DNA from 3 places in the Devosia sp. MC1541 genome. Region 1 is predicted to be linked to each of the others. Evidence: predicted binding sites of a transcription regulator. Region 1 holds the regulator's gene; each other region holds the start of a gene.
What was found. Region 1 encodes LexA, which represses DNA repair genes until DNA is damaged. Its sites were predicted from a motif close to TGTTCNNNNTGTGTTCNG; they were not measured.
Positions count from the first base shown of each region.

Region 2: the regulator LexA is predicted to act here: its motif matches at 3,405-3,422, upstream of HKD40_RS03860 (YifB family Mg chelatase-like AAA ATPase).
Region 3: the regulator LexA is predicted to act here: its motif matches at 1,670-1,687, upstream of HKD40_RS09375 (helicase-related protein).

Region 1 is NZ_JABBDZ010000001.1:311,733-316,298, reverse strand. Features, by position in the region: gene HKD40_RS01460 (IlvD/Edd family dehydratase) at 1-1,134, shown strand, start outside; gene lexA (transcriptional repressor LexA) at 1,520-2,239, opposite strand; gene HKD40_RS01450 (BMP family protein) at 2,571-3,569, shown strand; gene HKD40_RS01445 (ABC transporter ATP-binding protein) at 3,633-4,566, shown strand, end outside.
Region 2 is NZ_JABBDZ010000002.1:234,734-239,299, reverse strand. Features, by position in the region: gene HKD40_RS03880 (outer membrane beta-barrel protein) at 1-751, opposite strand, end outside; gene HKD40_RS03875 (NfeD family protein) at 925-1,374, opposite strand; gene HKD40_RS03870 (SPFH domain-containing protein) at 1,378-2,361, opposite strand; gene HKD40_RS03865 (glycoside hydrolase family 25 protein) at 2,451-3,278, opposite strand; gene HKD40_RS03860 (YifB family Mg chelatase-like AAA ATPase) at 3,454-4,566, shown strand, end outside.
Region 3 is NZ_JABBDZ010000007.1:30,734-35,299, forward strand. Features, by position in the region: gene HKD40_RS09375 (helicase-related protein) at 1-1,568, opposite strand, end outside; gene rsgA (ribosome small subunit-dependent GTPase A) at 2,185-3,156, opposite strand; gene HKD40_RS09385 (hypothetical protein) at 3,224-3,367, opposite strand; gene HKD40_RS09390 (cold-shock protein) at 3,803-4,018, shown strand; gene HKD40_RS09395 (hypothetical protein) at 4,246-4,500, shown strand.

The sequences.
Region 1 (4,566 bases):
CCGGGTTCAGCAGCGATTCCAGCGCCTTATCGTGACCGTCAGGAAATGGCCTATCGCACTGGCAAGCGTGCGGTAGAGATGGTTCGTGAAGACCTCAAGCCATCGGACATTCTGACCAAGGAAAACTTCCTCAACGCTATCGTGGTCAATTCGGCCATCGGCGGCTCGACCAATGCGCCAATCCATATCAATGCGATTGCCAAGCATATTGGTGTCGACCTCAATATCGACGAGTGGCAGGAGCATGGGCACAAGGTGCCGCTCTTGGTGAACTTGCAGCCAGCGGGTGAATATCTCGGTGAGGACTATTACCACGCGGGCGGTGTGCCTGCGGTGGTGAATGAGCTGATGAAACAAAAGCTTATCCACGAGAACGCCCCAACCGTGAACGGCAAATCGATTGGCGAAAACTGCCGAAATCGTCCGATTGAAGACGACAAGGTCATCCGTCATTTCGACAATCCGATGAAGGCGGAAGCGGGCTTCCTCGTGTTGCGCGGGAACCTCTTCGACAACGCCATTATGAAGACTTCGGTGATCAGCCCCGAGTTCCGCGAGCGCTATCTCTCGGATCCGCAGCATCCGGGCATGTTTGAGGGCAAGGCGGTGGTGTTTGATGGTCCTGAAGACTATCACCACCGGATCGACGATCCCTCGCTCGCTATCGATGAACACACGCTGCTGTTCATGCGCGGTGCGGGGCCAATCGGCTATCCAGGCGCTGCGGAAGTCGTGAACATGCGTCCGCCTAGCTATCTGATTAAGAAGGGCATTTCGTCCCTTGCTTGTATCGGTGATGGTCGTCAGTCGGGCACGTCGGGTTCGCCTTCGATCCTCAACGCGTCGCCTGAAGCGGCGGCTGGTGGCAACCTCGCGATCCTGCGGACGGGCGACCGGGTGCGGATCGACCTCAATAAGGGGGAAGCTGACATCCTCATCTCGGACGAGGAAATCGCTGCTCGCCGTTTGGATCTGAATGCAGAGGGCGGATATAAATTCCCCAAGCATCAGACCCCTTGGCAGGAAATCCAACGCGGCCTGGTCGGCCAATTGGGCGACGGCGCCATTCTGCGTGGTGCCGACAAGTACCAGCGCATTGCCCAGACCGAAGGTCTGCCACGCGACAATCACTAAGCGCGATATGCGTGAGAAAGGGCCCGCGAAAGCGGGCCTTTTTATGCGTCCAGCCAGCGTGGCCGCGATTGGCCTATCTGTGGCTTTTGGCTGGCACTTATGGGCGTCAGCTTTGGCGCGGACATGGCCTTTTAGGGCGCGAAGGGGCGCGTTCTTTAGAGCGGGGATATATGAAAATGGAGGCGGCGCTCGGGCTTAGCCGTGAGCGCAATGCTCGGCTTTGCGCGTGTACTGGCTCAGCGCCTGTGATGTCGAAGGTCGGCGAGCGGGCGTTGGAAGAATATACGCCACTCCGGGGCGCGGGGAGTATCGTGGAGGCGTGTTACAAGAACCAACGCTGCGCAGAACAAAGGGGCAGAGTTTTTCAACTTGCCCCTCCGCCAATTCAGTACTTCCGCATCAGGCCGACCAGACGGCCTTGAACCCGGACCCGATCGGGCGGGAAGATACGGGTTTCATAGGCCGGGTTTGCCGCTTCCAGAGCGACCGTATCGCCCTTGCGGCGCAGACGCTTCAGGGTTGCTTCCTCATCGTCGACAAGGGCCACGATGATTTCGCCGTTTGAAGCCGTATCCTGCTTTTTGATGAGGACCGTGTCGCCATCAAAAATGCCTGCGTCGATCATCGAATCCCCGCGCACTTCCAATGCGTAGTGTTCGCCTGAGCCGAGCATTTCTGGCGGTACAGCGATGGTGTGCGAGTGGGTCTGGATTGCCTCAATGGGCGTGCCTGCTGCAATGCGGCCCATAACCGGAATGGAGATGGGGCGCGCATAATCGTCAGCGGCGGATGGAAGTGCACGCGCTGGGGGCGCGGCGACCTTGCCGAGAGTGCCTTCAATGACGCTGGGCTCGAACTTTGCCTTGCGGCCGCCCAAGGTCGGGTTCATCGAATCCGGTAGCTTCACCACTTCGAGCGCACGGGCGCGATTGGGAAGGCGGCGGATAAAGCCGCGCTCTTCGAGGGCAGTGATGAGACGATGAATGCCGGATTTGGACGCCAGATCAAGCGCATCCTTCATCTCGTCGAATGACGGAGGAATACCGCTCTCCTTCATCCGCTCATGGATGAACATCAGCAATTCGTGTTGTTTTTTCGTCAGCATCGGCCCCAGACCCAGAATCGGAACATAGACGGAACGACTATATGTGTTCCTCAAATGTTCTGCAAGTGTTGCCATGTTCCTGTCAGAACTGCCAAACGGCTGTAATATGCGCATGCATAGATGTGTGATTTTGGCCGATCCAAGCCCGAGCCCCAAACATGCGTAAACGCGTCACAGGCACAGTGCGGCGTTGAGGAGCAAATGCGACTCGTCAGCAAGACGGAACAGATTTAAAAAACCTTAATTTTCAACTTGCCAACCAAGCGTGTTCGCTCGCTAGATAGGCAGGAGAGATTTTTGTTCGTTTTTTGCACACTCATTGGGGGTTAAAATGACCGCTCTAACGAAATTCGGTCGACGCGCCTTTCTTTCGGCGGCCGCACTCGGCGTCGCAGCTCTGTCGCTGACCGGGTCGGTATTGGCGCAGGATGTGACCAAGATTGCAGCTGTGTGGACCGTTCCGGTTGAGCAGCAGTGGGCATCGCGCCTCCATCTCGCGCTGATCGCAGCGCAGGAACGCGGCGAGATCGAATATGTGTATTCGGAAAACGTGTCGAACACCGACTATGAACGCGTCATGCGCGAATATTCGGAGCAGGGCGCTAAGCTGGTGATCGGTGAAGCCTTCGGCGTTGAACAGCCAGCGCGTGCCGTTGCGGAAGAATACCCAGAAGTGATGTACCTGATGGGGTCCTCGCTCCAGCCAGTTGAGCCAAACTTCGCCACCTTCGACAACTTCATCCAAGAACCAAGCTATTTGACCGGCATGGTTGCGGGCATGAAGACCGAAACCAATAAGATCGGCATGATCGGTGGTTACGCTATTCCAGAAGTGAACCGTCTGATGAATGCCTTCATGCAGGGCGCACTCTCGGTCAACCCAGAGGTGAAGTTCTCGGTGAGCTTCATCAACTCCTGGTACGATCCTCCGAAGGCCAAGGAATCGGCATTCGCTATGATCGATGCGGGCGCTGACATTCTTTACGCAGAGCGTTTTGGCGTGTCTGACGCTGCCAAGGAACGCGGCGTTCTGGCCATCGGCAACGTGATCGACACCGCAGCGGATTACCCAGGCACCATTCTGGCGTCGGCGCTGTGGCACGGCGAGCCAATGATCAACAAAGCAATTGCCGACATTAAGGCTGGCAGTTTCACCGCTTCGGATTACGGCATTTATGCCTTCCTCGAGCACGGTGGTTCGAGCGCAGTTTATGATGAAGCGCTTGCTGGTGCGGAAGCAGTAGCTGCCGCTAAGGCCAAGGAAGCTGAAATCCTTGCTGGTACTTTCAAGGTCGACATCAACGACGCTGAACCAAGCTCCAGCATGTAATCCTTTTTCTGGCCGGGTGTGGGTTTTCCCACGCCCGGCCTATTCTATTTTTTGGGGGCGGCAATGACCGACCAACAGGGGGATGTGGTGCTCTCACTTGAGGGTATCACCAAGCGCTTTGGCAAACTCACCGCGAATGACGGGATTAATCTCAGTCTCAAGCGGGGCGAAATCCTAGCCCTTCTGGGGGAAAATGGCGCCGGCAAGACGACATTGATGAACATTCTCTTCGGGCACTATGTGCAGGATGAGGGTGTGGTTCGTGTTGCGAGCGAGGCTGGCCTTCAAATTTTGCCTGCCGGTTCGCCTGGCGCGGCGTTGAAAGCCGGTATTGGCATGGTCCACCAGCATTTTACGCTGGCGGAAAACCTCGGCGGGCTCGACAATATTCGTCTTGGCACCGAGGGCATGTTTGCGCTTGGCGGCAAATCTACGGCGCGCAAGAAGGTGGAAGCCATTATTGCGGAGAGTGGGCTTGATGTGGACCTCGACCGTCCTGTCGCCAGCCTCACCGTAGGCGAAAAGCAGCGCGTTGAAATCTTGAAGGCGCTCTATCGCAATGTCCGCGTGCTTATTCTGGATGAACCCACCGCGGTTCTGACCCCACAAGAGTCCGAAGGGCTCTTCACCGTTCTGCGCCGCTTGGCTGCGAATGGGCTGGGCGTTATTTTTATCTCTCACAAGCTGGGAGAAGTGCTCTCCGTATCGAGCCGTATTCTGGTTCTGCGGGGCGGCCGCAAGGCGGGTGAGCTCGTCACTGCAAATTCTGATCGGCGCGATATTGCCGATTTGATGGTGGGCAAGGCTGTGGCTGAAGTGAAGCGCACGCCCGCAACGCCGCGCGAGCCGCTGATGAGCTTTGCCAATGTGTCGCTCAAGCAGGGCTCGACCCGTCAATCGCTGCGCAATGTCAGCTTTGAACTCAAGGCTGGCGAAATCATCGGTCTGGCCGGTGTGTCGGGCAATGGCCAATCGGGCATTGCGGCACTGATCTCGG
Region 2 (4,566 bases), on a different contig from region 1:
CGGCGGCATGGGCGGTAATCCGCTCTTGCCAGTTCCCGCTCACGCCCATTTTGACGTTGCGCGTATAGGCATCTGCGAATTGGCCGGAGCTTTTCCCTGCCTGGTCAAACCAATGGCGACCGAGCTGGCCTTCGCCATAGACTTCAACGATTGGGGTGATTTGATAACCGAGGCGCAGCGTGCCCTCCGCGCTCCATCGGTTCTGATCGGAATTATCGGTTGTGCCTGTGTCGCGCCTCTCGGTCGGCCCATAGGCAACACGCTCTATCTGGCCATTGAGCCTGAGGTTGAACTGGCCAAAACGATGAGCCATGCCAGCCTCAATATGGCCGGTGGTGATATCTGCGGGTCGAATAATTTGAGGATCAAAGCCGGGTGTGCCGAGCAATTCACGATCGAATTTTAGGCCGGCCTGGCCCTGCACCCGCGTGTTCTCGTTCAACTGCGAACCAGCCGTAACCGAAATTGCCGCGGTGGTTGGGGTGATCTGCGGGTCACTGCCGCGCGCCAATTCGACATGGGCATTGATATGAGTATCAACCACATTGCCCAGGCTGCGCAAATCGAGCTCGGGGCGCAGGTGGGCGCTAAAACTATTGCCATCGCTGGACGAGATCTGCGTGCCTCTTAGACCGAGTGACCAGTCTATCTCAAAGGGGGGAGCCCCTTCCTCTGTCGGGACAAAGCTTGTAGGCGCAGCCGGGTAAAGCCCTGGCTGTAGGCGGTCGTCACTAATGGGGTCGGCAAGCACTGACCCCGCGCACAGGCACGGTGCCAATGCGAGCAGCGTCAAATTCAGCTTCTTTACCAACAAAACTCATGGCTCCGCCGTCAAGCAGGGCGTTTCTTCGACCGCGTCGAAAACCCCTGTCATGCCCATAAGGAACCCTTGCACGTCATGGTTAAATACTGGTTGAGACGGACCTAAAACGGCTCCACTCTGAGGATATTACCGTCGGCGCCAACTACTCGCACTTTGCTCCCGGTGGTCAAGTCAGGCCCTGAGACACGCCAAACCGTGTCGCCAATATGCATTCGGCCCAAGCCGCTGATGATCGGTTCGGAGAGGATCCCTGTTTGCCCGATCAACTGATCAGTCCGTTGATTGAGCAGTGGTTTGTCGCTGTGTGCCTGCCGACGCTTCGCACTTTTGGTCCAGATGAAAATCGCGCTCAAAGAGAGGGCCGCGAAGGCCAGCCATTGGAGCGGCCAACTGACCGCAACCACCAGTGTCAGCGCCCCGATGACCAGAGCGGAGACACCGAACCAAATGAGGAAGCCGCCCGGCACTGCCAACTCAAGGCCGAGCAAGATCAGGCCAAAAACCATCCAGCTCCATGGTCCAAAGCTAGCGATAAGAGCAATAAGGTTCATGTCTTAACCCGCGTTTGGAGGACGACCAGTGCCGCGTGGCTGGGACGAACCCGCGCCAAAGGCTTCGCGGGCGATTTCGGCAATACCGCCGATTGAGCCGATCACGCTGGCGGCTTCCACGGGCAGCATCAGAACCTTTTGGTTTGGCGAGGTGGCGATGCCCTCGAGGGCTTTGATGTAATTGTTGGCGACAAAATAATTGATCGCCTGCACGTCACCCGAAGCAATGGCCTCCGACACCAGCTGGGTCGCGCGCGCTTCGGCTTCTGCAGCGCGTTCACGCGCTTCAGCGTCGCGGAAGGCAGCCTCTTTGCGGCCCTCCGCTTCGAGCACTTGCGCCTGCTTTTCGCCTTCTGCTTTGAGGATAGCAGCTTGGCGACGACCCTCGGCTTCCAAAATTGTCGCGCGCTTTTCGCGCTCTGCCTTCATTTGGCGGCCCATCGACTCCACAAGATCCTTGGGTGGATCAATGTCTTTGATTTCGATGCGGGTAATTTTAACGCCCCAAGGCGAAACGGCGGTGTCCACCACCCGCAACACGCGATCATTGATCTCATCGCGATGGCTGAGCAGCTCGTCGAGATCCATGGAACCCATGACGGATCGGATGTTGGTCATGGTCAAATTGAGGATGGCATTTTCCAAGTTCGACACTTCGTAAGCAGCAGCTGCAGCATCGAGAATTTGGTAGAATGTGACGCCGTTTGCCGTCACGGTCGCATTGTCGCGTGTGATCACCTCTTGATGCGGAACGTCGAGGACCTGTTCCATAACATTGAGCTTTTTGCCGATGACATCGATAAAGGGCACGATCAAATTGAGCCCGGGCTTCAGTGTGCGAATGTAGCGGCCAAATCGCTCAATGGTGTAGTGATAGCCCTGCGGCACGGTCTTGGCGCCAGCAAACAAGACAATGATCAGCAGTATCGCAAGTGCGATTAGAACTGTGTTCAAACCGCCTAGGCCCAATTCATCCAACAATCCCATCGCCGCGCTCCCATAACAAAAGTGCTGCCACGTTACCGCAGCAGCACTCTATTGGGGATAGGCTATTCGCTAAGATTTGCTGACCCTGGCTATTTGGCGTAGCCGCAACGGCCTGTCTGCTGCAGCGCTGGTATGGCGCGTGGATCACAGCCGGTCGACAGGAAGGTCATCCATTCGTTCTGTGAACCATAGAAGACGTTGCGATCCACCTCGCCCCGCACACCGGCCACAAGACCGGTCTGGGTATACTGCCAGAAGGTCCAAGGACGGTTCTTATAGCGCTCATGCGGCTCGGCAGCGGTGGAGCGCAGCCAGAAGCTATTGGGGAAGTACTCGCCTTCGAGAATGTCGCGGTGGAAGTTCATGTCAGTGTAGATGATCGGCAGCTTACCGCTATGGCGCTCCATCACATCCAGCATCAGACGAATTTTTTCCAAGGCATCGGCCTTGCTCGGCTTGGTCTTGCAGCTCGAGTGATTGTTCCATTCGAGGTCTAGAACCGGCGGCAGTGCCGACGGGTCTGCTGGCACATTGGCAACGAACCAAGCGGCCTGCTCGGAGGCCAGCGAACACCATGTCATAAAGTGATAGGCGCCGCGTGGCATGCCAGCCTGAGCGGCGCGCTGCCAGTTCACGCGGAAGTCTGGGTCAAGATAGTCCTTGCCCTCGGTTGCTTTCATGAAAACGAATTGAATGCCAGCACCGCGAGCGCGAGGGAAATCGACGTTTTCCTGATAGCGCGCGACGTCAATGCCCTGCACCGGCATCGAGCGGGCTCGATCAACGGCCTTATGCGGACGGTTGTCGCCCGGAATAGCTCCATAGAGCCCACCGCCAGTAGCACAAGCAGCCAATGCAACGCCGACGAGGGCGAAGACAGCGCCTTTCGCAAGGGTGGAGAGGCGGGGAGATTTCAAAACCGGTTTCATCAATGAAGGCACACGCTACGCACAACTTAAGCTGGCCTTTGTTTCAACATTTCTGGGTTAATGGAGTTTTAGGGTAACCAATATGGCAGTTCGCATGGTTAATAGACCATATTGCGTTCTGTTTGCGTTCTGTTAGCCTGCCTTTGGCTAGGGGGACATACCTATGGTGACACGCGTTGGCACCGTGGCGTTTCAGGGGATCGAAGCTGTTCCGATTGAGGTGCAGGTTCAGATAGCGCCGGGTTTACACCGTATTTACATGGTCGGGCTGCCGGATAAGGCCGTCAAAGAAGCCAGCGAGCGTGTCCGCGCGGCGCTCGTTGCCTCGGGACTTGGTCTGCCCGCCAAGCGCATTACGGTCAATCTGGCCCCAGCTGATCTTCCCAAAGAGGGTAGTCACTACGACTTGCCGATCGCGCTGGCGATGATGGCCGCTATGGGCGCGATCCCCAGCGATGCGCTCGATGGCTATCTGGTCCTGGGGGAATTGGGGCTTGATGGCCGCATTTCTCATGTCAGTGGCATCTTGCCCGCCGCGCTTGCCGCCAGTGAAAAGGGCATGGGCGTTATTTGCCCCGCCGCCTCTGGTCCCGAAGCGGCCTGGGCGGGCGAAGACATTGATATTATTGCTGCCGATAGCCTCCTCGCGGTGGCCAATCACCTTGTTGGCCATCAATTGCAGGCTCGGCCCAAACCCGCCCGCCAATCAGAAGAGCGCAGCAATTTGCCCGATCTCAGCGATGTGCGGGGACAAGCTGTCGCTCGTCGTGCCCTCGAAGTGGCCGCGGCTGGGGGGCATAATCTTTTATTCGTAGGGCCGCCCGGTGCTGGAAAATCCATGCTGGCGGCCCGCCTACCCTCTATTTTGCCGCCACTTAGTCCGCGAGAATTATTGGATATTTCCATGATCCAATCCATTTCCGGCGAGCTGGTCGGCGGCGTCCTCTCCGATCGTCGTCCCTTCCGCGCTCCGCACCACTCTGCCTCGATGGCAGCCCTTGTTGGCGGCGGCTTGCGGGTGAAACCCGGAGAGGTAAGCCTTGCCCATAATGGCGTGCTCTTTTTGGATGAATTGCCTGAATTTGCGCCCAATGTTTTGGATAGTCTGCGTCAGCCTCTAGAGAGCGGCGAAACAGTCATCGCCCGGGCAAATGCCCGCGTCACCTATCCTAGTCGCTTCCAACTCATTGCCGCTATGAACCCCTGTAAATGCGGTTACGCCGGAACGCCGGGTCATATTTGTAAGCGTGGCCCGGCCTGTGCCGGTGATTACCAG
Region 3 (4,566 bases), on a different contig from region 1:
CCCTTGGCGTCAGTGTCGCCTTCTGTTCGGGCAAGGGTGAAGCGGAAGCCTTCGAGCGTGCCGATGAGGTGGCCTTCCAGCCGCACTTCGCCACGTTCATTGATCTCGGGAGATACCATACGTTTGTCTTTCAGATGGCGGAGCAGTACGCTGGTGCGCCTGTCGACGAACCTCTGTGTGAGCCGTTCATGTAGAGCGTCACTCAGTCGATCCTCTATGTCTCGCGTCTTTTCGCGCCAATGAATTGGGTCTTCAAGCCAGTTTTTACGATTTGCGACAAAGGTCCAAGTCCGGATTTGCTTAATCCGGTTGCTCAGAGTGTCAATGTCGCCCTCTGCATTGTCGCAAAAGCGCACCTGCTCGGCAATCCAGTCTGCGTTGACAGAACCTTTTCGCCTTAAGTCCGAGTAAATGCGCGTTACGATCTCACCATGCGCAGCAGGTGAGATGCCCTGATAATCAGGTATCTGACAACATTCCCAGAGGAGTTTGACGCTATTCTGGCCTTTTACGAGGCTTGCCGCCTCATTTCTGGCCAGAAATTCTAGTGCCAATTGGTCTGTAGCCACAGGAACTCTGGTTAAAGTTCTGTCGCTAGGCGCTTTTTCTAGTGATGCATGCAGACGCTCTAGAGATGAAAAATCTAGCGCGCTGTTGCGCCATTGCACCACTTTTATCGGCTCGAAGTCGTGTGTTTCGAGCGCAATAACCAATTCTTCGTCGAATCCCTCGGTCCCACCGGTCACGCCAAACGTGCCGTCACGCTTGTGACGACCGGCGCGGCCCGCGATTTGCCCGAGTTCGGACGGCGTCAATGGACGGCTCTGCCGCCCATCAAATTTGCTATCGTCGGCAAAAGCGACGTGCCCAATATCCAAATTGAGCCCCATGCCGATGGCGTCAGTCGCCACGAGGAAATCCACATCCCCGTTTTGATAGAGCTCCACCTGTGCATTACGCGTGCGGGGCGATAGCGCCCCCATCACCACCGCCGCGCCACCGCGTTCGCGGCGCATCAATTCGGCAATGGCGTAAACCTGCCGCGCCGAAAACGCGACAATGGCCGAACGCGCTGGCAAGCGGCTCATCTTCTTTGAGCCCGAGTAAGTCAGCTGCGAAAAGCGCGAACGCTCGATAATCTCGACATGCGGCACGAGCTTGTAGATCACCCCGGCCATGGTCAGCGACCCCAGCAGCAAGGTTTCCTGCAAGCCGCGCGTATGCAAAATGCGGTCGGTGAACACATGCCCGCGGTCAAAGTCGATCGCGGTTTGGATTTCGTCGATACACACGCAATCGACGTGAATATCGGTGGGCATGGCTTCAACCGTCGCCACCCAATAGCGCGGCTTTTCCGGCACGATGCGTTCTTCGCCCGTTACCAGCGCCACCGCCTGCACGCCCACACGCTCGACCACGCGCTGATAGACCTCGCGCGCCAGCAAGCGCAGCGGCAGACCAATCATCCCGGTGGGATGGGCCAACATGCGTTCGATGGCGAAGTAGGTCTTGCCAGTGTTTGTTGGGCCAAGGATTGCCTTGACCGGGGCGTTAGGACGGAAACTCATTAGGGCCTATGTAGTCCGTCCTTGCGGCAGTTGCGAGTACCTTCCGCACGCGTCTCGGAAAAGCACACTGTCTTCCCTGTGATCGCTGGCATTTTAACGCTCAGAACAAAATTGGAACGAAGCAGCACCGAATCGACGCCAACGCATAAATCCGCTTTTGTTCACGGCTATATATAGCGATTTTATCCCCGCAACACACAAGCGCCTGTCCACAGCGCCCCTCAATCTCCCCGCAATCCCCAAAACCCGTTCAGCTTGGTGAAAACTTCGTTAATCTTTGGGGTTTGGTAAGACTTCTGACCAAGAGGTAAACTGCACAGTCGCCAAACTATTTTAGCCCTTCACACCGTCAAACGAGGGATTGCAGGCGTCTCAGGTTTGAAATTGATAAAACAGCCCATTGACGTTCCAAAACGGGACGCCTCTCCACAGCTCTCCACCAACACCGCTCTTCCTCCCTCCCCCTGGAGGGGAGGGACTGAGGGTGGGGGGCAACAAGCCCAAGCCTCTTCACCTCGCCCCCACGGGGAGAGGTCGACGCGCAGCGTCGGGTGAGGGGGCCTTCCACCAAGCCAGAGTCATTGCCCGCTGAGTGGGGCCACCGCTCAAAACCGACTTACCCCCGGCTTTCAGCCTGCAGTTTCTTCCACCGCTCAAGGCGCTCTGGATCAAGCTCGCCAGCGGCGACTGCCGCCCGCACGGCGCATCCGGGCTCATGGTCATGGCTACAGTTGCGGAATTTGCACGAGGGCGCGAGTTCGGTGATCTCGGCAAAGAGCGTATCGAGGCCCTGCGCCACATCCTTGAGGTGCAAGCTCCGGACGCCCGGCGTGTCGATCACCCAACCACCGCCTGCCATGGCATGGAGTGATCGCGAGGTCGTCGTGTGGCGGCCTTTATCATCGCCCTGCCGGACCGCGCCGGTTAGCTGGGGGTGTCCCCCGTCAGAACCAACAAGGGTATTCACGAGCGTAGACTTGCCCACCCCCGATGAACCGACGAGCGCTACGGTTGCGCCCGGTCCGCACCAGGGGCGCAGCTTGGCCGCGGCGTCTTCTTCGCGCGCATTGAGCGAGATGACAGCCAGGCCACGCTGTAGCGCCGAGGCTTGCTGTTCCAGTGCCGCGACATCCTCTGCCAGATCGGCCTTGGTCAGCACGACGACAGGCTCTGCGCCCGCCTCATTGGCAAAGGCCAAATAGCGTTCGAGGCGCGCGAGGTTAAAGTCCGCATTGCACGAGGCAACGATGAGCAGCGTGTCGACATTGGCCGCCACCAGCTGCATCGGCTTACGCCCTTCAGCGCTGCGCTCCAGCACGGTTTTGCGATCGAGCCTGCGCACGAGGAGAGAGGTAATGGGCTCGGCCAACACCCAATCGCCCACTGCAAAATCACCAGTATTGGTGTGCGGCGGCAGCTCGAGCTGGATCTGACCGGCGGCTGACAACCCCGTCAATCGCCGGCGATGCACGCCATCGATCCGCAATGGCACAAGGTCATGCTCATCGCCCGCGAGCTGATCTTGGAAAAACGCTGACCAGCCCAAGTGGTTCAAGACCTCAGCTCCATCGTTTTCGATCTGGCTCATCATTGCCCCATCCAATGGCAAAACAGCACCAAAACAGCGCACATACTGATTTCGACGCCCTTCACTCTCAAGCGGACGCTTCGTCGGAAGCCACCGTCTCGTCGGCCTCGACCACAGGCTTGAGCTTGGCTTGCGCCTTTTCAGCCTTCTTAAGCGATTTGAGCCGGTCGCGTTCTTGACGTTCGAAATTGTAGTTTGGAGTGCGGGCCATGGGTCCTCGTCTAATGTGAACCCAAGTTCCTGATCCTTTTTGCCTTCAAACGCAAGCCGCTGCGCCGATCTCTCTGCCGCGCACGCCGTCATGCACTGGACCGACAAATTCTCTCCCTACCCAGCGACGGGTCGCCCGGGGCAATCTTTCGATTATAGTTTTAGAATTCGTCGCCTTAATGAAATTTGGACCGTTCAGCGCCGAATTATCCGACAAACGCTAGAAATAAATCCCAAAAAACATTCGTCATTGTGCTTTCTGGGCGTATCTGATATACACCTATTTACTCGTTTTCAGCCCAAGTCGGCTGCCGTTCCCCGGTGTAAACTGGGCCTTGGCTTTCTGATCAACTTTGCGAACGTTTACAACTCCATTGCATGTCGCGATGGGGTAATAGCTCGTTTTGTAGTGATCTCGAGCACTAAGGATATTCCCATGACCCGTTTGAACGGTACCGTAAAATTCTTCAACGCCACCAAGGGCTTTGGCTTCATCACGCCAGACAATGGCGGCAAGGATCATTTCGTACATATCTCCGCAGTTCAGAACTCCGGCGTTGATGGTCTGTATGAAAATGACAAGGTCAGCTACGAAGCTGAAACAGGCCGTGACGGTCGCGAGTCCGCGATCAATCTCGTTCTGGACAAGTAAGCCTTATACGGCACTTGAGGGTCGCCTACGGGCGGCCTTTTTATTTATCTGGCCCACACCAGCGCTGACCATCGGGCTCAAGCAGTCTGCCGATGCAAGCGGCCCCTCTCGCGACCAGCACCAGCGCGCAATGACGGGCAAACGCCGTCACCTAATCTGCCGCGCAGGCGTCCGTCGCCAGGCCGAAGCGTTAAGCCGATGACTGCATAAAATCTTGGAGATCTGCCATGTTGCACCGATATAAAGTCGGCGATTTGCTCGATATGCGAACCGATCTGCGCCGGAGCAATCGCCCCGCCGGAACCTGCGAAGTTTTGACATGCTTGCCGCACGAAAAAGGGCCACTCATGTATCGAGTGAAGTCCGTGAGTGAGCGGAACGAACGTGTGATGGAAGAGGCAGATTTGTCCCCGAGCGACAGCGCCAAGTCCCTCCATGAAGCCAATGAGAGCATCTTCAGCATTGCCGTGTCCAAGCGCTAATCTGAACCCGCGCAAACCCACGTCTTCGCGTCCAAACCGGGCTGATCGAGCTCTCACCAGCCCGAG